4 regions of the Bacillus sp. AK124 genome follow, and region 4 is predicted to be linked to each of the others. Evidence: riboswitches for the same ligand, from Rfam matches in the RefSeq annotation. Region 4 holds a riboswitch; each other region holds the start of a gene.
What was found. Region 4 has a riboswitch for S-adenosylmethionine ahead of M1E06_RS12965 (YezD family protein). Riboswitches for the same ligand answer to the same signal wherever they lie in the genome.

Region 1 (4,189 bases), 460 kb from region 4:
CAGCGCTTCAATATGGGCGGGCGTCGTTCCGCAGCAGCCGCCGACAATGTTCAGCCAGCCTTCTTCTGCAAACGCCTTGATTTTTTTCGCGAGCGATTGCGGTGATTCATGGTATTGTCCCTCCTCATCGGGGAGGCCGGCATTCGGATAGCAGCTGACGGCCGTCCTCGCAAGGGAAGAAAGGGTTCTGATGTGATCTGTCATAAATTCCGGGCCCGTCGCGCAATTTAAACCGACGCTGACCGGCTTCATATGCTCGAGTGAGATATAGAACGATTCGATATCCTGGCCGGCCAGTGTCGTGCCCATCGGTTCGATCGTGCCTGATACCATGAGGGGAAGGGTTTTGTCGGTTTTTTCGAAGGCTTGCCTGATGCCGATAAAGCCCGCTTTAACGTTCAGCATATCCTGGCTCGTTTCGAGCAGCAAGAGGTCGGCTCCCCCTGTGATCAGCGCTCTTGCCTGTTCCTCGTAATTATCGATCAGCTCGTCAAAGGTCGTGCCGCCGGTGACGGAAAGGGTTTTTGTCGTCGGACCCATCGCGCCGGCGACAAACCTTGGCCATTCAGGTGTGGAAAACTTTTCGGCGGCCGCTTTGGCGAGTTTGACTGAAGCGAGGTTGACTTCATAGGCGCGCTGCCCGAGGTCGTACTCGTCCAGAACGAGCCGTGTGGCTCCGAATGTATTGGTTTCGATGATATCGGCTTTAGCGGCCAGATAGGCTTCGTGGATGCCCTGAATGATATGAGGTGCCGTGATGCTTAGAAATTCATTGCACCCTTCATAGGCCTCGCCGCCGAAGTCAGCGGCGGACAAACCGGCATTCTGGATCATCGTTCCCATCGCACCGTCAAGGACGAGGATTTTTTTCTTCAGCTGGTCATTGATGTTAGACATTTGTTTTCTCCTTTTCTTTCTGGTGGATATATGCCGTCAGTTCGGCGGTTAAATCAGACCGCAAAAACGGTGTGATCAGATAAATGCCGTTGAACAGGTCGCACGCCGCATCAAGCAGGGAGCGGGCGATCGCGAGCCCTTCCTCGGCCTGTTTTTGTTTGTCATTTCCCGCCAGCGCCATCTTTTCGCGGATTGAATCGGACAGTTTGATGCCGGGGATTTCGTTGTGGATGAATTCCGCGTTGCGGCTGCTGGTCAGCGGCATGACGCCGATATAGATCGGTGTTTCAAGATGCTTTGTTTCTTCGTGGATTTTGATGAGCTGCTCCTCTGAATAGACAGGCTGGGAAATGAAATAGTCTGCGCCGCAGGCGATTTTTTTCTCAAGCCGTTTCACCGCTTTGTCAATGTGTCTGACATTCGGATTGAAGGCGGCCGCCACTGAGAAATTTGTTTTCTTGCCGAGCGGTTTACCTGAATATGACAAGCCTTCGTTAAACTGTTTGATCAGGCTGATCAAATCGAACGATGTCAGATCATAGACGGAAGTCGCTCCCGGAAAGTCGCCGATTTTCGACGGATCGCCGGTAATCGCCAGCACGTCTGACAGCCCCAGTGTATCGAGCCCCATTAGATGGGACTGCAGGCCGATCAGGTTGCGGTCTCTGCATGTAATATGGATCAGCGACCTCATATCGAGGCGCTGTTTTAAGAGCGCGCCGCAGGCGACATTGCTGATCCTCGGTGTGGCAAGCGAGTTGTCCGCCAATGTCAGTGCATCGATTCCGGCTGATTGAAGCTCTTTAGCGGCGTGCAAAAATTTCTCAAAGTTTAATTGTTTTGGAGGATCGAGTTCGACGATAATGGACCGTTTTTGCTTGGCCAGATCGTCGAGAACGGGCTCTGTCCTTTCGTTTTGAACAGCAAGCGCCGCTTTCTTTCTGATTTTCACGTGTTTTTCGGTGACTGGAGGAAGCCCTTTGACCGCCTCAGCCATCGCCCTGATGTGGTTCGGCGTGGTTCCGCAGCAGCCGCCGATGATCCGTGCGCCTTGATTGCGGAATTCCTCCGCGCTTTCCCTGAAATATTCATCATCTGTCTCATAAACAAGCCTGCCTTCGACAAGGGACGGGAGGCTGCTGTTCGGATAGACGGAAAGATAGGCGTCTTCTAAAAGCGGGACTTCTTCAAGCGCTCTGATCATATGATAAGGGCCGAGGCGGCAGTTGATACCAACGACGTCTGCGCCGAGGGATGCCAGCTGCTTCAGGCCGTCCGCAAGCGGGGTTCCGTCCTGAAGAACGCCCTCTTCGTGCATTGAGACATTCAAAATGATCGGCAGCTCTGTTTCCTTTCTGGCAATCTTTAAAACTTCGCGCGCTTCTTCTAAATCATAATAGGTTTCGAGCAGAAGTCCGTCCGGCTGCTCATTTAACAGAAGATAGAGCTGTTCGCGGAAGCTTCTTTTAATGTCCTCGAGAGAATACGAGTTTTTGTTGAACGTCCGGATTCCGCCGAGCGTACCGAGAACATAAGCAGAACCGGCGGCGGAGCGGGCGAGACGGACCGCTTTTTCGTTGATTTGTTTTGTTTCGTCTTCGAGCCCGTATCTGGACAGCTTGATGAAGTTTGCGCCGTACGTGTTCGTTTGAATAATATCGGCGCCGGCCTGTACATACGCTTCGTGGACGCGTCTCACTTCTTCGGGCTTGGAGATGTTCAGTTCCTCAAAACACCTGTCGATCCCGTAGGAATACAGAAGTGTGCCCATTGCGCCGTCCGCGATTAACGTTTTGCTTTTTATATCCTCCAAAAAACCCATCGTTTTCCCCCTTAAGCATTTTTGATAAACAAAAAAGTCTTCTGTGAAGCAGAAGACTTTTCATCGACATTGTCCGTCTTCTTATCTTCCAAGCAGACTGCTTGCTGGATTTAGCACCTTGGTCATGAATATTCATTCACCGGTTGCTGAGGCTTCATTGGGCCAGTCCCTCTGCCTCTCTTGATAAGAACAGCTATTTAGTTTCTATTGATTACTTTTACTCAATTTACCGAAAATCGGGGGAATAATCAACAGTAAATTAAGAATTTATCGAAAATTTATAAATTGGACATCAATCGGCAGGTCGGCTTCCCTCACCATCGCGATGATTTGCTGAAGGTCGTCTTTATTTTTTCCGGTTACGCGGACTTGATCATCCTGCACTTGCGATTTAACTTTCAGACCCGATTTTTTTATCAGGTTATTGATTTTTTTCGCGTTTTCTTTGTCGATGCCCTGAACTAGTTTTCCGCGCTGTCTGACCGTGCCGCCTGAAGCGTTCTCAAGCTTTGAGTATTCGATGTTTTTCGTCGGGACGTTCCGCTTGATCAGTTTGCCGACAAGCACGTCTTTCAGCTGGTTCATTTTAAATTCGTCGTCCGATACGAGAACGAGCTCGTCTCCTTCGAGTGTGATGCTGCTTTTTGACCCTTTGAAATCATAGCGTGTGCCGATTTCCTTGAGAGCGGTCTGAATTGCGTTTTGAACTTCAGGCAGTTCAACCTTTGAGACGATATCAAATGAGCTTTCTTTCGCCATGTGAAAACCTCCATCCATTTTACTTATGAGTCAATTATAGTAGAATAAGGTGAAACTTCCAATATCGAGCGGTTTGCCTGGCCGCGATCCGGCAATAATTTTAACATTGGAGGAATAATAAGAAAAAGAAAAACAGGCGGATAAGAAAGGAAGAAACAGTATGAAACCAGGACAGCAGCTAACATTGAAAATAGATCATAAAGCCGATTACGGTTACTTTTTGACGGACGGCGAAACGGCGGTCCTTCTGCATCAGAGCGAGATCACGGAGGATATTGAAGATAGAGAAGAGGTCGATGTCTTTTTATATGTCGATCATGAAGATCGCTTGGCGGCTACGATGAGAAAGCCGATGATCAGCGCTGAACAGTACGGCTGGGTGGAAGTCGTTGATGCCGTCAGCGGCATGGGGGTTTTCGTCGATGTCGGGCTCTCGAAGGACGCCCTCGTTGCGACAGAGCATCTCCCGCCGTATGAATCAGTATGGCCGCAAAAAGGGGACAGGCTGTACTGTATGCTGAAAATCACGGGGCACGGAAGGATGTTTGCCAAACCGGCGCCGGAGGATAAGATCAGCGAGCTGTTTAGTGAAGCTTCACCCGGTCTGATGAATAAAGAGCTCACCGGAACGATCTACCGCTTGATCGCATCAGGCTCTTTTATGATTTCCGAAACCGGTATCAGAGGCTTTATCCATTCTTCTGAGCGAAA
Region 2 (4,189 bases), 1.5 Mb from region 4:
AAGCAGATGGAAAATAATGCTGAGGAAGTAAAAGAACCAAAAGGATACGCAGAAGATATTCTCGGCAAAACAATTGAATTAAAGATCTCAAAAATGGATGAAAAAACAGGAGAAGAAGGGAAAGCGAAAACATATGATCTGAAAGTTGTCGGAGTTACGAAAAAACCTTCTTATGAATGGGCAAGCGATTCAACAGTCTATGTCAGCAACGACATGCAAAAAGACATCACCGGATTTCTGAAGGCGGACAAAGACAGCGGCACGATCGAAAAAAAGCTTTCGGTTTACGCGGATAACTTTGAACATGTCGGACAGCTGACAACAGATTTGGAGGATGAAGGCTACTACGTCGATTCAATAACGAAAAAACTCGAAAGCATTAATCTTTTTTTCATGGCTTTTAAAATCGGTCTGATCTTCGTCGGAGTCATTGCCGTCTTGATTTCAGCGATCGGCATTTTCAACACGATGACAATGGCGGTTACAGAGCGGACGCAGGAGATCGGCATTATGAAAGCGATCGGGGCAAGCCCGAACGTGATCAGGAAAATGTTTCTGCTGGAAAGCGCCTATATCGGTATCTTAGGATCTGTTTTAGGTGTTATCATTTCATACGGTGTCAGCTTTTTAGTGAACAAGATTATACCACCTATTTTATCATCGGTTTCAGAAGGAGGAGCGAGTGCGGCAGACTTCAGCATCACCTTCTCGTACATTCCGGTCAGTCTTGTCCTTATCGCGACCTTGATCAGTGCAGGCGTCGCCATTCTTTCAGGCCTGAACCCGGCCATTAAAGCGACAAGAACGAACGTGCTGACAGCATTAAGAAGAGAGCTTTAAGAAAAAAGCCGGCGGTATGCCGGCTTTTTTAACGTTTCGGAGGTCTGTACCCCGCATCACGCGCCTCCTGTTCTGTGCAGAACCAGCGGGCGACGTTTTTCGTGCGGTCATAATATGTACTTCCTGGTGTATGATAAATATGGTTGACGCTTCCTTTGATTTTGCACTCCTGTTTGCTTTCACCGCTGTTTTTCTTAGGGGAGGGCGCGCTGTGTGACGTTCCGGCCTGAGCGGTGGCGTTCTTTTCTTTTACAGTGGCTTCGGTACTGCCGCTTTTTTCTTCAGCCTTAGCCAGTTTTTCTGACAGCGATTTTGTTTTTTTCGTAAGCGAGTCTTTTTCTTTTGTCAGTTTTTCGTTTTCTTTTTTTAATGTGTCATTCTCCGTTTTGGCTGCCTTCAGTTTTTCGTTTGCTTGATTGAGCTGCTGCTTTAATGCGGTTTGCTCCTTTTGTACAGCGCTGTGTTCAGTTTTCAGTTCCTGAAGCTCGGTTGTCAGGTCCTCTGTTTTTGTCTCATCGACGGCATATGTTTCCTCACTGTAATAAGGCGCAGAGATGATCAGGAGGAGAAGTCCGCCTGCAAAACAAGGATAAAAGAGTTTTCTGGAAAACCTTTTGCCTGGAGAAAAGATTCTTCTGATCAAATGAAATACAAGGTAGCAGATGGAAAAAATAAAGGATAAAAACCCGATCAGCATGATAGATTCCATGATTCGTCTCCTTTCGTGTTTGATAACTATATTTTAGCTTAAAAAGAAAAAAATGTTTATACCAAAAAACTTCTTGCAAATCTAAATATTCAAACGTAAAATAAAGAAATCATTTAAAAAACTGAATATGCAGCTTATAAAGAGAGATGGAGGGACTGGCCCGGCGAAATCTCAGCAACCTGCAGCAGAGCAAGGTGCTAAATCCAGCAGAATGTCAGGCGCATTCTGAAAGATAAGTTGAACAACTCTTTCAGGCGCTGAAAGAGTTTTTTTTATTTTGGAGGAGGAGATGTACATGAACAAGATATTAAAATGGACTTCCGTGCTGGGACTGGCCTTGAGCATGGCGCTTCTGACCGCATGCGGAAACAATGCCGAAAGCGATGGTAAAACGATCAAAATAGGCGCTACTGCAGGACCGTATTACGATATGGTCAAAAAAGCGATTCAGCCTGAACTTGAGAAAAAAGGCTACAAAGTTGAAGTGGTCGAATTCACCGACTATGTACAGCCGAACACGGCGTTAAGCGAAGGCGAACTCGACGCCAATTTGTTTCAACATGAGGTTTTTATGAAATCATACAATCAAGAAAACAATAAACATCTTGCTGCACTCATTTCTGTGCCGACCGCTCCGATGGGTCTCTATTCTGCCAAATATAACGACTTGAACGATGTCAAAAACGGGGCGGAAGTGGCTGTTCCAAACGATCCGGCCAATGCCGCCAGGGCATTTTTAACGCTCCAGGATCAGGGGCTGATTCGGCTGAAAAGCGATGTCGACACATTGAAAGCCTCTGTGCAGGATATTGCGGAAAATCCGAAAAAGCTGACATTTAAACAGCTTGAATCTGCCAATCTTCCAAGAGCGGTCGATGACCTGGATATCGCGGCTGTCCCGGGTAATTTCGCTCTCTCCGCTAATATGAAGTTGCAGGACGCGCTGGCGCTTGAGAACATGCCTGACCGCTACCGCAATCAAGTGGTAGTGGATGAAAAAAACAAAGACAAGCCATTCGCCAAAGATCTCAAAGAAGCGGTAAAATCCAAAGCTTTCGAAGATGCGATCGATCGGGAATTCGCCGGTTTCGGAAAGCCAAAATGGATGACGCAATCATAAAAAAATTCCCCCTTTAAAAAGGGGGTTTTTTATGTTGAAAATCGAAATCGTGTCAATTGAAAAAAATGGGCAAAACGAATAGAATCTAGAGGGAATGCTAAAGAGAAAGAAGGAAACGCTATGCCGCGCACATTATGGCTATTGGTCATCGGAATGTTTATCAATGTCACAGGGGCATCTTTTTTATGGCCGCTGAATACCATCTATATCCATCAGCATTTGGGAAAGTCGCTGACAGCGGCCGGATTTGTGCTGATGCTGAACTCAGGGGCAAATGTGCTGGGCAACCTGTTCGGGGGATATCTATTCGATAAAATCGGCGGATTTAAAACCGTCGTACTTGGAATTGTGATCACGTTTGCGAGCCTTTCAGGCCTCGTCTTTTTTCACGAGTGGTTCCAATACATTCTTTTCTTAACACTGGCCGGTTTTGGATCAGGGATCGTGTTTCCGGCATGCTATGCAATGGCCGGCTCGGTTTGGCCGGAAGGCGGCAGAAAGCCGTTCAATGCTGTATACGTGGCGCAAAATGCAGGGGTGGCAGTTGGTTCAGCGCTCGGCGGAATTGTCGCGTCTTTTTCATTTACGTATGTTTTTCTGGCGAATGCAATGCTGTATGCCGTCTTTTTCATGATTGCGATTTTCGGATTTAGACGCATTCGGTCTGAAAAAGCCATGCAGTCTTCTGTTTTGGATCATGCCGATTCAGTCAGCGGGAAATCTAGATTCTCCGCGCTTTTGGTTATATGTACGGGCTACCTGCTCGGCTGGGTCGCTTATTCGCAATGGTCCTCGACCATCGCTTCACACACCCAGGAGCTGGGGATATCTCTTGGGCAGTACAGCGTACTTTGGACAGTGAACGGGGCGCTCATTGTTTTCGGTCAGCCGCTGATCGGTTTTTTTGTGAAACGGTTTGCCGAATCGCTGAAAAACCAAATCGTGATCGGATTTGTCATTTTTATGATGGCATACGGAATTTTGTTTGGCGCTGAACGGTTTCCGGCGTTTCTTGCCGCGATGGTTGTGCTGACCATTGGCGAAATGCTTGTATGGCCGGCTGTGCCGACAATCGCCAACCGTCTCGCTCCGAGGGGAAAAGAAGGGTTTTATCAAGGGTTTGTCAACAGTATGGCGACCGGCGGAAGAATGATCGGGCCGCTTTTTGGCGGAATGCTGGTTGATTATTTCAATATGCAGCTTTTGCTCGCGGTTTTGCTCGTATTGCTGCTGTTCGCAATAGGAACGGCGTTTTTATACGACAGGAAGGAAAAGCAGCTCTCCGCTCAATCAGATGCATAAGTGGTATAGAAAAAATAGGTAATTGTAATTATATGAAAATGAATCGAAGGAATCAAGATTATCAACCAAATCTTCACATATAATGGAAGAAACAAGCTTTTTTTCTTCTCAGACAGAACACATTTTCTGTATGGTAGTATCGAATATCATCGCAAGGGGTCTAGGGGGGCTGCTCGATGGCCTGAAGTCGCTTGACTAAACTAAGGGCTTTAGGAAGG
Region 3 (4,189 bases), 1.9 Mb from region 4:
GCAAAGACAAAGAAGAAAAATACTTGGAAATGCTGATGCGAAATCAAGTGGACGGCGTCATCGCCGTGACCTACAACAGGGGAATCTTAAACTATCATCGGCAAAACCTGCCGATTGTCGCCATCGATCATTACTTATCGGAAACGATTCCCGTCATCGGCTCCAATAACTATGACGGAGGAAGAAAAGCGACAGAACTGTTAATTGCAAAAGGCTGCCGGCACATCATCCATCTCAACGGACCAATTGAGCTGAAAACACCGGCAAATCTTAGACGAAAAGCATATGAAGATGTGATGCGACAACACGGAAGGCAGCCGATTACATATGAGGTTCCCTTTCATCAAAATTACCGGGAAATCATCTCAAAACTGTTTGATGAACAGCCTGCGGCTGACGGCATTTTTGCCAGCGATGACCTCATGGCCGCTACAGTCATCACCGAAGCAAAAAAACGCGGAAAAGACATTCCCGGGCAATTAAAGGTGATCGGCTACGACGGAACGGAAGCCGTTCAGTCCATCCTCCCGGAATTGACAACCATCCAGCAGCCGATTGAACTCATTTCCAAGACGGCCATCGAGATTTTGTCCAAAGCCATTGAAGGCGAATTCGATGATTTACCGCTGGAAACCTATTTGCCCGTACAGCTTTTAGAAGGAGAGACGACTTAAATGAATCGCACAAAAAAAGGAGACATTGACGTCTCCTTTTTCCATACATATCCTGATCTATCCAATTGTTAAAAATATAAAATTTACATTACTAACCTAAAATTTAACTTATTTTTCTAGACAAACGCATCTCCACATGATAAATTTAAAGACAAGTTTTCAAAAAATTCTAATTTTGGTACGGGGGTGCCTTTCATTGAGCGTAAGCCACTTTTTTCCTGAAACTCTAGTTGCTCTTGTAAAAGACATGTTAACCAAAACCGATGGTTCAACAACCAAAGCGATTGAAACGCTGATCGGCGGCAAAGCCGAAATCGAAGTTTTTCAGCAAAATAATATTGATTATGACAAGCTGTCACCTGAAGAAGCGAGGCTGTTTCAACGCGATGATGACATCTTGTTTAGAACTTCCTCTTTGAAAACAGGCGATGATTATTTATCTTATAATTATGTCTATGTTAAAACAAACTTACTGCCGCCCGCCATCAAACAAGATTTGCAGGCAGAAAGGCTTCCCATCGGGAAAATCATTGCAGAACTGGAGTCAAGGCGTGAAATTTTCAGTACGGGCGACTGCCTGGGAAAACATTTCACACAACTTGTACCTGTTTCAGCAGACCGGACATATGCTTTTAAAAAATATCAGATTATCAGCGGCCGGCAGTGCATGTTCTATGTCTGCGAGCTATTCGATTTAGAAAAAATCTGCGAACGGACTGCGGGCTGAATCATGCCCGTCAGCTGCCACTTCATGAAAAGGCTTCCATAACCTCCCCATTCCTTCTTCCCTCAAAACAAAAACCCCTGCGAAACAGGGGCTGTTATTTATTGATACACCGTTTTCGGCACGGCAACGACCGGATTTCCGGCAGCATAAGGAGCGACATCGTATTGCTGGAAGACGATCGCAATGCCGTCTTTTGTGTAATAAAAAGCCGTGTTTTTACCAAGGACGATGTCTTTCTTCTTCACATCCGGGAAGAAAATGTCGCTGTGTTTTTGAATATAGTCGTAAATGTATGTTTTTGTCTTATCCATTTTCGATTTTGTATTTAAGATATCTGATAAATACACCCGCTTTTTAGAGGCAAGGTCATAGTTGAAAGAGCGGACTGCCGTATTTCCGTGCGCTCCGCCGGAGTAGACGTAATTACTTGTCAGAATGCTTAGCTTTTGGCCGGTCCGGTATTTCACTTCAAAGGACGTTTGATAATCTGTTTGGTATCCGTGCTGTTGGCCGTCTTTCTTGTTTTTTACATAATCTTTGTAGGACTGCTCAATATAACGTTTAAAATCTTTGTTGATCCTATTTTGGAGAGATTTGCTGCTTACATTTGCAACCTGCGGGTATTTCAAAGCCTTAATGTTTTTGTAAGTATGGCTCGTGACCGTCGGCTTTTTTTCATTTGCCGCGTGTGCAGAAGGAAGTGCGGCCGCACCGTACAGCGCAAAAAACAATACCCCTGTCATCAGCATACCTAACGCTTTAAACACTGTTTTTTTGTTCATAAGAACCCTCCTTAATCTGTCATTGTTTATCATACCCATTTTGAAATCGGGTACACATGATAGACCGGTGAACTCGCGAGAAAGTTTCTATTTTCGGAGATAAAAATTGAAAAATATTCTAATTCACCCTGTTCGTTCAGCACCTTGTTGACCATTTGAACGACTGTCTTGACAAAAAATTCACACGCTGATTCGATACGCCCTCCGGTTTAACCGCAGAAGAAGAAAATGAAAAACCAAATAGTTTTTTTAAACCCATTGACATTTTTATAAAAAGTATTAATATTAAAACTATTAAAAAATTGCATAAAAAGGTTTTCCTTATCAAGAGTGGTGGAGGGACTGGCCCTGTGAAACCCGGCAACCGCTGTCTATGACAGAATGGTGCTAAATCCTTAAGAGCATGTACGTGCTCTTGAAGATAAGGAGGAGATTGAATATATCAAGCTCTTCCTTATCGGGAAGAGCTTTTTTATGTCTATAAAGAAAGAGGGATGAAGCATGACACAATCAACCGATGTACTGAAGCAAACGCCTGGGAAAAAAATCGGACCGTACAGAGCTGATCAGGTGGGGAGTCTTTTAAGGTCTGCGCCCGTAAAAAAAGCGCGTATTCAAAAAGCGAACGGTGAAATTAGCGCTGAACAACTGCGCGAAGTCGAAAACGAAGAGATCAAGCGCATTGTCGAAAAGCAAAAAGAAATTGGCCTTAAAGCCGTTACTGACGGGGAATTCCGCAGGTCATGGTGGCATTTCGATTTTCTTGAAGGGCTTGACGGCGTAGAAGGATATACAGCGGATAAGGGCATTCAATTTCATAATGTTGAAACGAAGCCGCGCGGAATCAAAGTAACAAGCAAAGTCGATTTTACAAACCATCCGATGCTGGAAGATTATAAATTTCTTCATGATATTGCGGGCACACATACGCCGAAAATGACGATTCCGAGCCCGAATATGCTGTTTTTCAGAGGAAAACTTGGAGAAAGCCCGTACGAGGATCTGGATGAGTTCCATCACGATGTCGCGCAGGCTTACAAAAAAGCGATCCGCGCATTTTACGATGCCGGCTGCCGCTATTTGCAACTGGATGACACGGCCTGGTCGGTATTTTTCTCAGACAAAGGACATGAGCAGATCAAAGCCTTCGGCCGCCAGCCTGATGAACTGCGCCAGTCCTTCGCCAACACGATTAATGAAGCAGTTGAAGGACGCCCGGACGATTTGACGGTCACCATGCACATCTGCCGCGGCAACTTCCAGTCAACATGGGTGGCGGAAGGCGGCTACGATGCGGCTGCAGAAACGATTTTCGACGGACTCAATTTAGACGGACTTTTCCTTGAATTTGATGACGAGCGCTCCGGCGGCTTCGAACCGCTTCGCTATGTCAAACGGAAAGACTTGCAGATCGTCCTCGGTCTGATCACGTCCAAATTCGGAGAGCTTGAAAACCCGGATGATATTAAGCGGCGCATCGACGAAGCAGCTCGCTTCGTCGACCTGAACCAATTGTGCCTAAGCCCGCAGTGCGGCTTTGCCTCCACAGAAGAAGGCAACCTCCTGACGGAAGAGCAGCAATGGGAAAAACTGCGCCATGTCGTCGAGATCGCAGAAGACGTATGGAAATAACACCTCATATTTGAGACATGCCTCCTGACGGCATGTCTCTTTTTTTTGCCCCTCTATACAATTTAAAATTCCTTCTTGATTTGTTCATAGTTTGATCATATTTGGCTTCTATAATGCTCTTTAGTGAGGTGATCGAACAATGATTAAGAAAAGGAAAATCGATATATTCCTGGTCTTCATTCTTGTATTATCTGCAGCTTTAAACTTGTACGGCATCTGGAATAGTGACACAGACAACGCCTACTATACGGCGGCCGTTGAAAGTATGACCCAAAGTTTTCATAACTTTTTTTACGCATCATTTGATCCAGCAGGCTTTGTAACAGTTGATAAACCGCCGGTTGCACTCTGGATTCAGACACTTTTTGCACTTG
Region 4 (4,189 bases):
TTCCAAAGGTTCGAATGTGTGGGCCGGGAATTGCTTTACGCTCCGTTTAATGAGAGTGATCGGCCCGCCCACATAAACGCTGCCGCGGTCAAACAATTTTTTGACGCCCGGATGCTCGAGTTCGTCGGTTTTATAGATATTGACGGCTTCCGTTTTCTTGTCCGGCGTATAGATGTCTTCGATCTCGATGACGCCGTATGTTTCCCCATTATAGGTGAGGCGGACGGTGTCCCCCGCTTTTAAGCTTGAAGCTTTTTGCTCGTCAACAGGCAGAGCGATCGGAAGCGTCCATACTTCGCCGCTTGACAGTCTCATATTTTCGACAACGGACAGATAGTCTTTCTCTGTCATAAAGCCTTGGATCGGGCTGTACGCACCGATTCCGATCAGCTCCAAATCTGAAAAAGCCATTAAATCCAGTTCTATTTCCTGTGCGATATGTTGAAAATCGTATGCTTCATTGACGCGGTTAACCAATACACCGCCGTGTGGTGCTAAACTCATAAACTTGTTTCCCCCTACTTTGTGTTTAAATTCCTCCGCCTTGTTCATGGACGGAGCTGTGCTCTTTTTTGACTGCTCTCATCAGGCTGATCGTCCCGACAGATGCCAGAAGGACGCTTGTGACGACGATGAGAGCATAATAGTCTCCTTTTAATAAAAGGCTGACCAGCATATAAGACAGGCTTAATGAAAGGAACGGCGAGACGACCCATACTTTCAGCATCGTTTTGACCACTTGTTTATGAAAGACATTGCCGCCGTTTTTTGCCATTCCCATCCCTATAATAGAAGATGATGTGACTTGCGCAAGCGGAACCGGCAAACCGAAAATCGAACTGATGATGACAAGCCCGGCTCCTGTTCCGGAAAGGATGATCCCCTCTCCTTTTGAAAATTTCGTTATTTTTTTGCCGTTTGTTTCAAGAACGCGCCTGCCCAGTAAAAGGGCGCCCAGCGCGACAAACAGTCCGCCGTAGAGCGTTCCTTCCCCGACTGTCAAAACATGCGCCGCCACCAGAGGTCCGACAGCATTTGCGACATTGTTCATGCCTGCTGAGAAGGCTTCAAAAAACCCGGTGATCAACAGAATGACCGCCAAAACCTTTGCTTTCTTTCCCGAGGCTGGACGTTTGATCGTTTTTTTCATGATGTTTGCCATCGCAAATGTAAAGGTAAAAGCGACGATTGGTACAACGACCCAAAATGAGACGATGACAAGCAAAGATTTCACATATAAAACCTGGTAAGCGACACCTACTCCGACAACAGATCCGACCGTCACTTCACTTGTCGAAAGCGGGATGCCGAGTACATTTGCGATAAAGAGCGACAGTGCCGCCGAGCCGATAATAATGCAGACGATTTCAAGCGAAATCACCCGTTCGGGAATGATGCCTGAGCTGATCGTTTTCACGACGTTTCCTCCGCCGATGACGGCGCCCGAGAGAACGCCTGCTGCACAGATTATTAGTGCGTGAAACTTCTTTTTGACGGCTTCAGATCCATAGGCGATTCCCATTGAAGCAGCTGCACCGCTCGCTCCGATATTCATCGCAAAAAACATGCTAAATAAAATGGCGGCAAGTTCCATGACTCATCTCCTTACTCGTGTAATCCGCATTCTGTTTTAGCCGATCCGTTCCAGCGGCCTGATCGAAGATCATCCATTGTAAAGGCCGGAGAGGTGCACGGAGCGCAGCCGATGCTCGGGTAGCCTTGATCATGAAGCGGATTGTACGGGAGATCGTGCTTTGTCACATATCTCCAAATATCCTTCCACGTCCAATGAATGAGCGGACAAACTTTGATAGACTTGAATTTTTCATCTTTGTTCAAAAAATTCGTTTTGCTCCGCCCGGGCGATTGCTCGCGGCGCAGGCCCGACAGCCACGCCGGGTAGCCTGAAAGCGTCTCGCGGAGAGGAATGACCTTCCTCATTTCACAGCAGGAATTCGGAGCGGTCTTCCATAGTTCGTCCCCATATTCTTTCGCCTGCTCTTCGACGGTAAGCTCCGGTGTTTTCATGATAATCTGAAGGCCTGGATATCGTTCTTTGACAGCGTCGATCGTTTCATACGTTTCTTTAAAATGAAATCCCGTATCAAGGAAAACGATGACCGCATCTTTTTTCACCTTATAAATCAAATCGATCAGGACGATTCCCTCAATTCCGAAGCTGCACGCATATACAAGCTGATTTCCGTAATGTCCGTATGCCCATTTCAAGACGGACAGCGCTCCTTTATAAGAGTCATCTTCCTGAAAAGAGATATTTGGTTCTTCCCATGTGCTGTAAGTAAAAATTTTCGGTTCCCCCTTTTTTCGCCAACAAAAAAACGGCTTCCAGCAGAAAAAAACTGTGAAAACCGCCTCTAGTTTGTCTAGTCAGCTATTTCAATCTTATTTTTTCATTTTTTTCGATTTGAATGACTTTGCCGTCCTGAACAACGAATGTGATCGATCCGTAATTCATGTCTTTCAGCATGTCTTTCATTTTGATGATCACCTTTTCAAGCTGTTCATCTGTCTTCACTTCTAGCTCCTCCTCTGCCCCTAAAAATTAAAATCTTTCTTCCAAATTTGAAAGAAAGACGAGGAACTCCGCTATTCCTTATCTCTCAAAATGAGGGCATTTTGCTGGAAGTAGCACCTTACGCTTCACACGCAGGTTGCCGGGTTTCATCGGACCAGTCCCTCCACCGCTCTTGATAAGTTTGCTTTTGTTATTTTAAAATTTTAGCACAATTCGAACAAAAGTCAACCCGACTTTTTTTATAGGATTAATAAAAAATAAAAATAATCCGATTTTACTATTTTTAAATCTGTAAAAAGACGCAAAAAAAGCCGTTCTCCCATTAGGAGAATACGGCTTTTATCATTAATCCATCCAAGACTTGCTTTCAGGATCCGCCTTCCATTCTTTCAGTTTGGCGGCATCCTGTTCGCTGATATATCCGCCGGCAAGCGCAGCCTCTGTCAATGTATCGTAATCAGTCAGCGTACGGTATTCAACGCCCGCTTCGCTGAAGGCGGCGGCAGCTTTAGGAAGCCCGTAAGTGAAAATGGCGGCGACACCGAGCACTTCACATCCCGCCTCTGTGAGAGCGGCTGCCGCTTCAAGGACGCTTCCTCCCGTTGAAATTAAATCTTCAATTACAACGACTTTTTGTCCTTTTACAACAGCGCCTTCAATTTGGTTTCCTTTGCCGTGCGCCTTCGGTTTGCTTCTGACGTAGCACATCGGCAGGCTCAGCCTGTCGGCGGCAAGCGCGGCATGGGGGATTCCTGCAGTTGCCGTACCGGCGATCATTTCGGCTCCGGGAAACTTGTCTTGAATCAGTCCGGCAAGCCCTGAAGCTATATCATCCCTTACTTCCGGATATGAAAGCGTCAAACGATTGTCGCAGTAGATGGGCGACAAGATGCCGCTCGCCCATGTAAACGGCTCGTTCGGGCGCAGGAAAACCGCTTTGATTCTTAATAAATGGTTTGCAATGTCTGTTTTCATGCCTTGGTTCCCTCCCACTCATGTCCTATTCTTCTGTAGGCTGACACAGGATCTTCCGCCTGTGTAATCGAACGGCCGACAACGATCGCCGACACGCCTTTTTCCCTTGCGTAGCCAGGCGTCGCCACCCGGACCTGGTCGTTGTTTTTGTCATCCGCCATGCGAATTCCGGGTGTCACGGTCAGAAAATCTAAAGACGCGGCCCGGTAAATGTGTTCGGCTTCATGGACGGAGCAGACGACACCGTCAAGTCCGCTTTCTTTAGCCAACTTGCTGTAGTGAACAACTGTATCGAGAAGCGGCGTTTCAATCAGCAGCTCTTGCTGAAGCATTTCTGAAGACGTGCTTGTCAGCTGGGTCACAGCAATTAATGAAGGGCGTTTTCGGCCTGCCGGAGTCCCCGCTTCAAGGCCTTCAAGCGCCGACTCCATCATTTGCTTTCCGCCTGCTGCGTGCACATTGACAAGGCTGACGCCAAACCCCGCCAGCCTTTTCATCGCCTTGTATACGGTCGTTGGAATGTCGTGGCATTTTAGATCAAGGAAAATGCGGCAGCCGCGCTCCTGTAACTTTTCAAGGATGGCCGGCCCTTCCTGATAAAAAAGCTCCATGCCCACCTTCACGAAAAGCTCTTCTCCATGAAACCGGTCCAAAAACGCATATGTTTCCTGTGCTGAT

Region 1: another riboswitch for S-adenosylmethionine. It lies ahead of M1E06_RS15425 (bifunctional homocysteine S-methyltransferase/methylenetetrahydrofolate reductase); the one in region 4 lies ahead of M1E06_RS12965 (YezD family protein).
Region 2: another riboswitch for S-adenosylmethionine. It lies ahead of M1E06_RS05610 (MetQ/NlpA family ABC transporter substrate-binding protein); the one in region 4 lies ahead of M1E06_RS12965 (YezD family protein).
Region 3: another riboswitch for S-adenosylmethionine. It lies ahead of M1E06_RS00905 (5-methyltetrahydropteroyltriglutamate--homocysteine S-methyltransferase); the one in region 4 lies ahead of M1E06_RS12965 (YezD family protein).

What each region holds. Positions count from the first base shown of each region.
Region 1 covers NZ_CP096378.1:3,050,250-3,054,438, reverse strand. The annotation lists gene metH (methionine synthase) at 1-897, opposite strand, end outside; gene M1E06_RS15425 (bifunctional homocysteine S-methyltransferase/methylenetetrahydrofolate reductase) at 890-2,719, opposite strand; SAM riboswitch class I at 2,798-2,909, opposite strand; gene M1E06_RS15420 (YajQ family cyclic di-GMP-binding protein) at 2,987-3,478, opposite strand; partial or broken gene M1E06_RS15415 (CvfB family protein) at 3,619-4,189, shown strand, end outside.
Region 2 covers NZ_CP096378.1:1,110,377-1,114,565, forward strand. The annotation lists gene M1E06_RS05600 (ABC transporter permease) at 1-840, shown strand, start outside; gene M1E06_RS05605 (sunset domain-containing protein) at 869-1,549, opposite strand; SAM riboswitch class I at 1,681-1,788, shown strand; gene M1E06_RS05610 (MetQ/NlpA family ABC transporter substrate-binding protein) at 1,845-2,669, shown strand; gene M1E06_RS05615 (MDR family MFS transporter) at 2,790-3,971, shown strand.
Region 3 covers NZ_CP096378.1:191,176-195,364, reverse strand. The annotation lists gene M1E06_RS00920 (LacI family DNA-binding transcriptional regulator) at 1-674, shown strand, start outside; gene M1E06_RS00915 (chorismate--pyruvate lyase family protein) at 871-1,401, shown strand; gene M1E06_RS00910 (DUF3298 and DUF4163 domain-containing protein) at 1,500-2,183, opposite strand; SAM riboswitch class I at 2,502-2,611, shown strand; gene M1E06_RS00905 (5-methyltetrahydropteroyltriglutamate--homocysteine S-methyltransferase) at 2,685-3,815, shown strand; gene M1E06_RS00900 (glycosyltransferase family 39 protein) at 3,955-4,189, shown strand, end outside.
Region 4 covers NZ_CP096378.1:2,591,452-2,595,640, forward strand. The annotation lists gene sat (sulfate adenylyltransferase) at 1-504, opposite strand, end outside; gene M1E06_RS12955 (inorganic phosphate transporter) at 530-1,594, opposite strand; gene M1E06_RS12960 (phosphoadenylyl-sulfate reductase) at 1,606-2,307, opposite strand; gene M1E06_RS12965 (YezD family protein) at 2,393-2,509, opposite strand; SAM riboswitch class I at 2,612-2,718, opposite strand; gene pyrE (orotate phosphoribosyltransferase) at 2,882-3,511, opposite strand; gene pyrF (orotidine-5'-phosphate decarboxylase) at 3,508-4,189, opposite strand, start outside.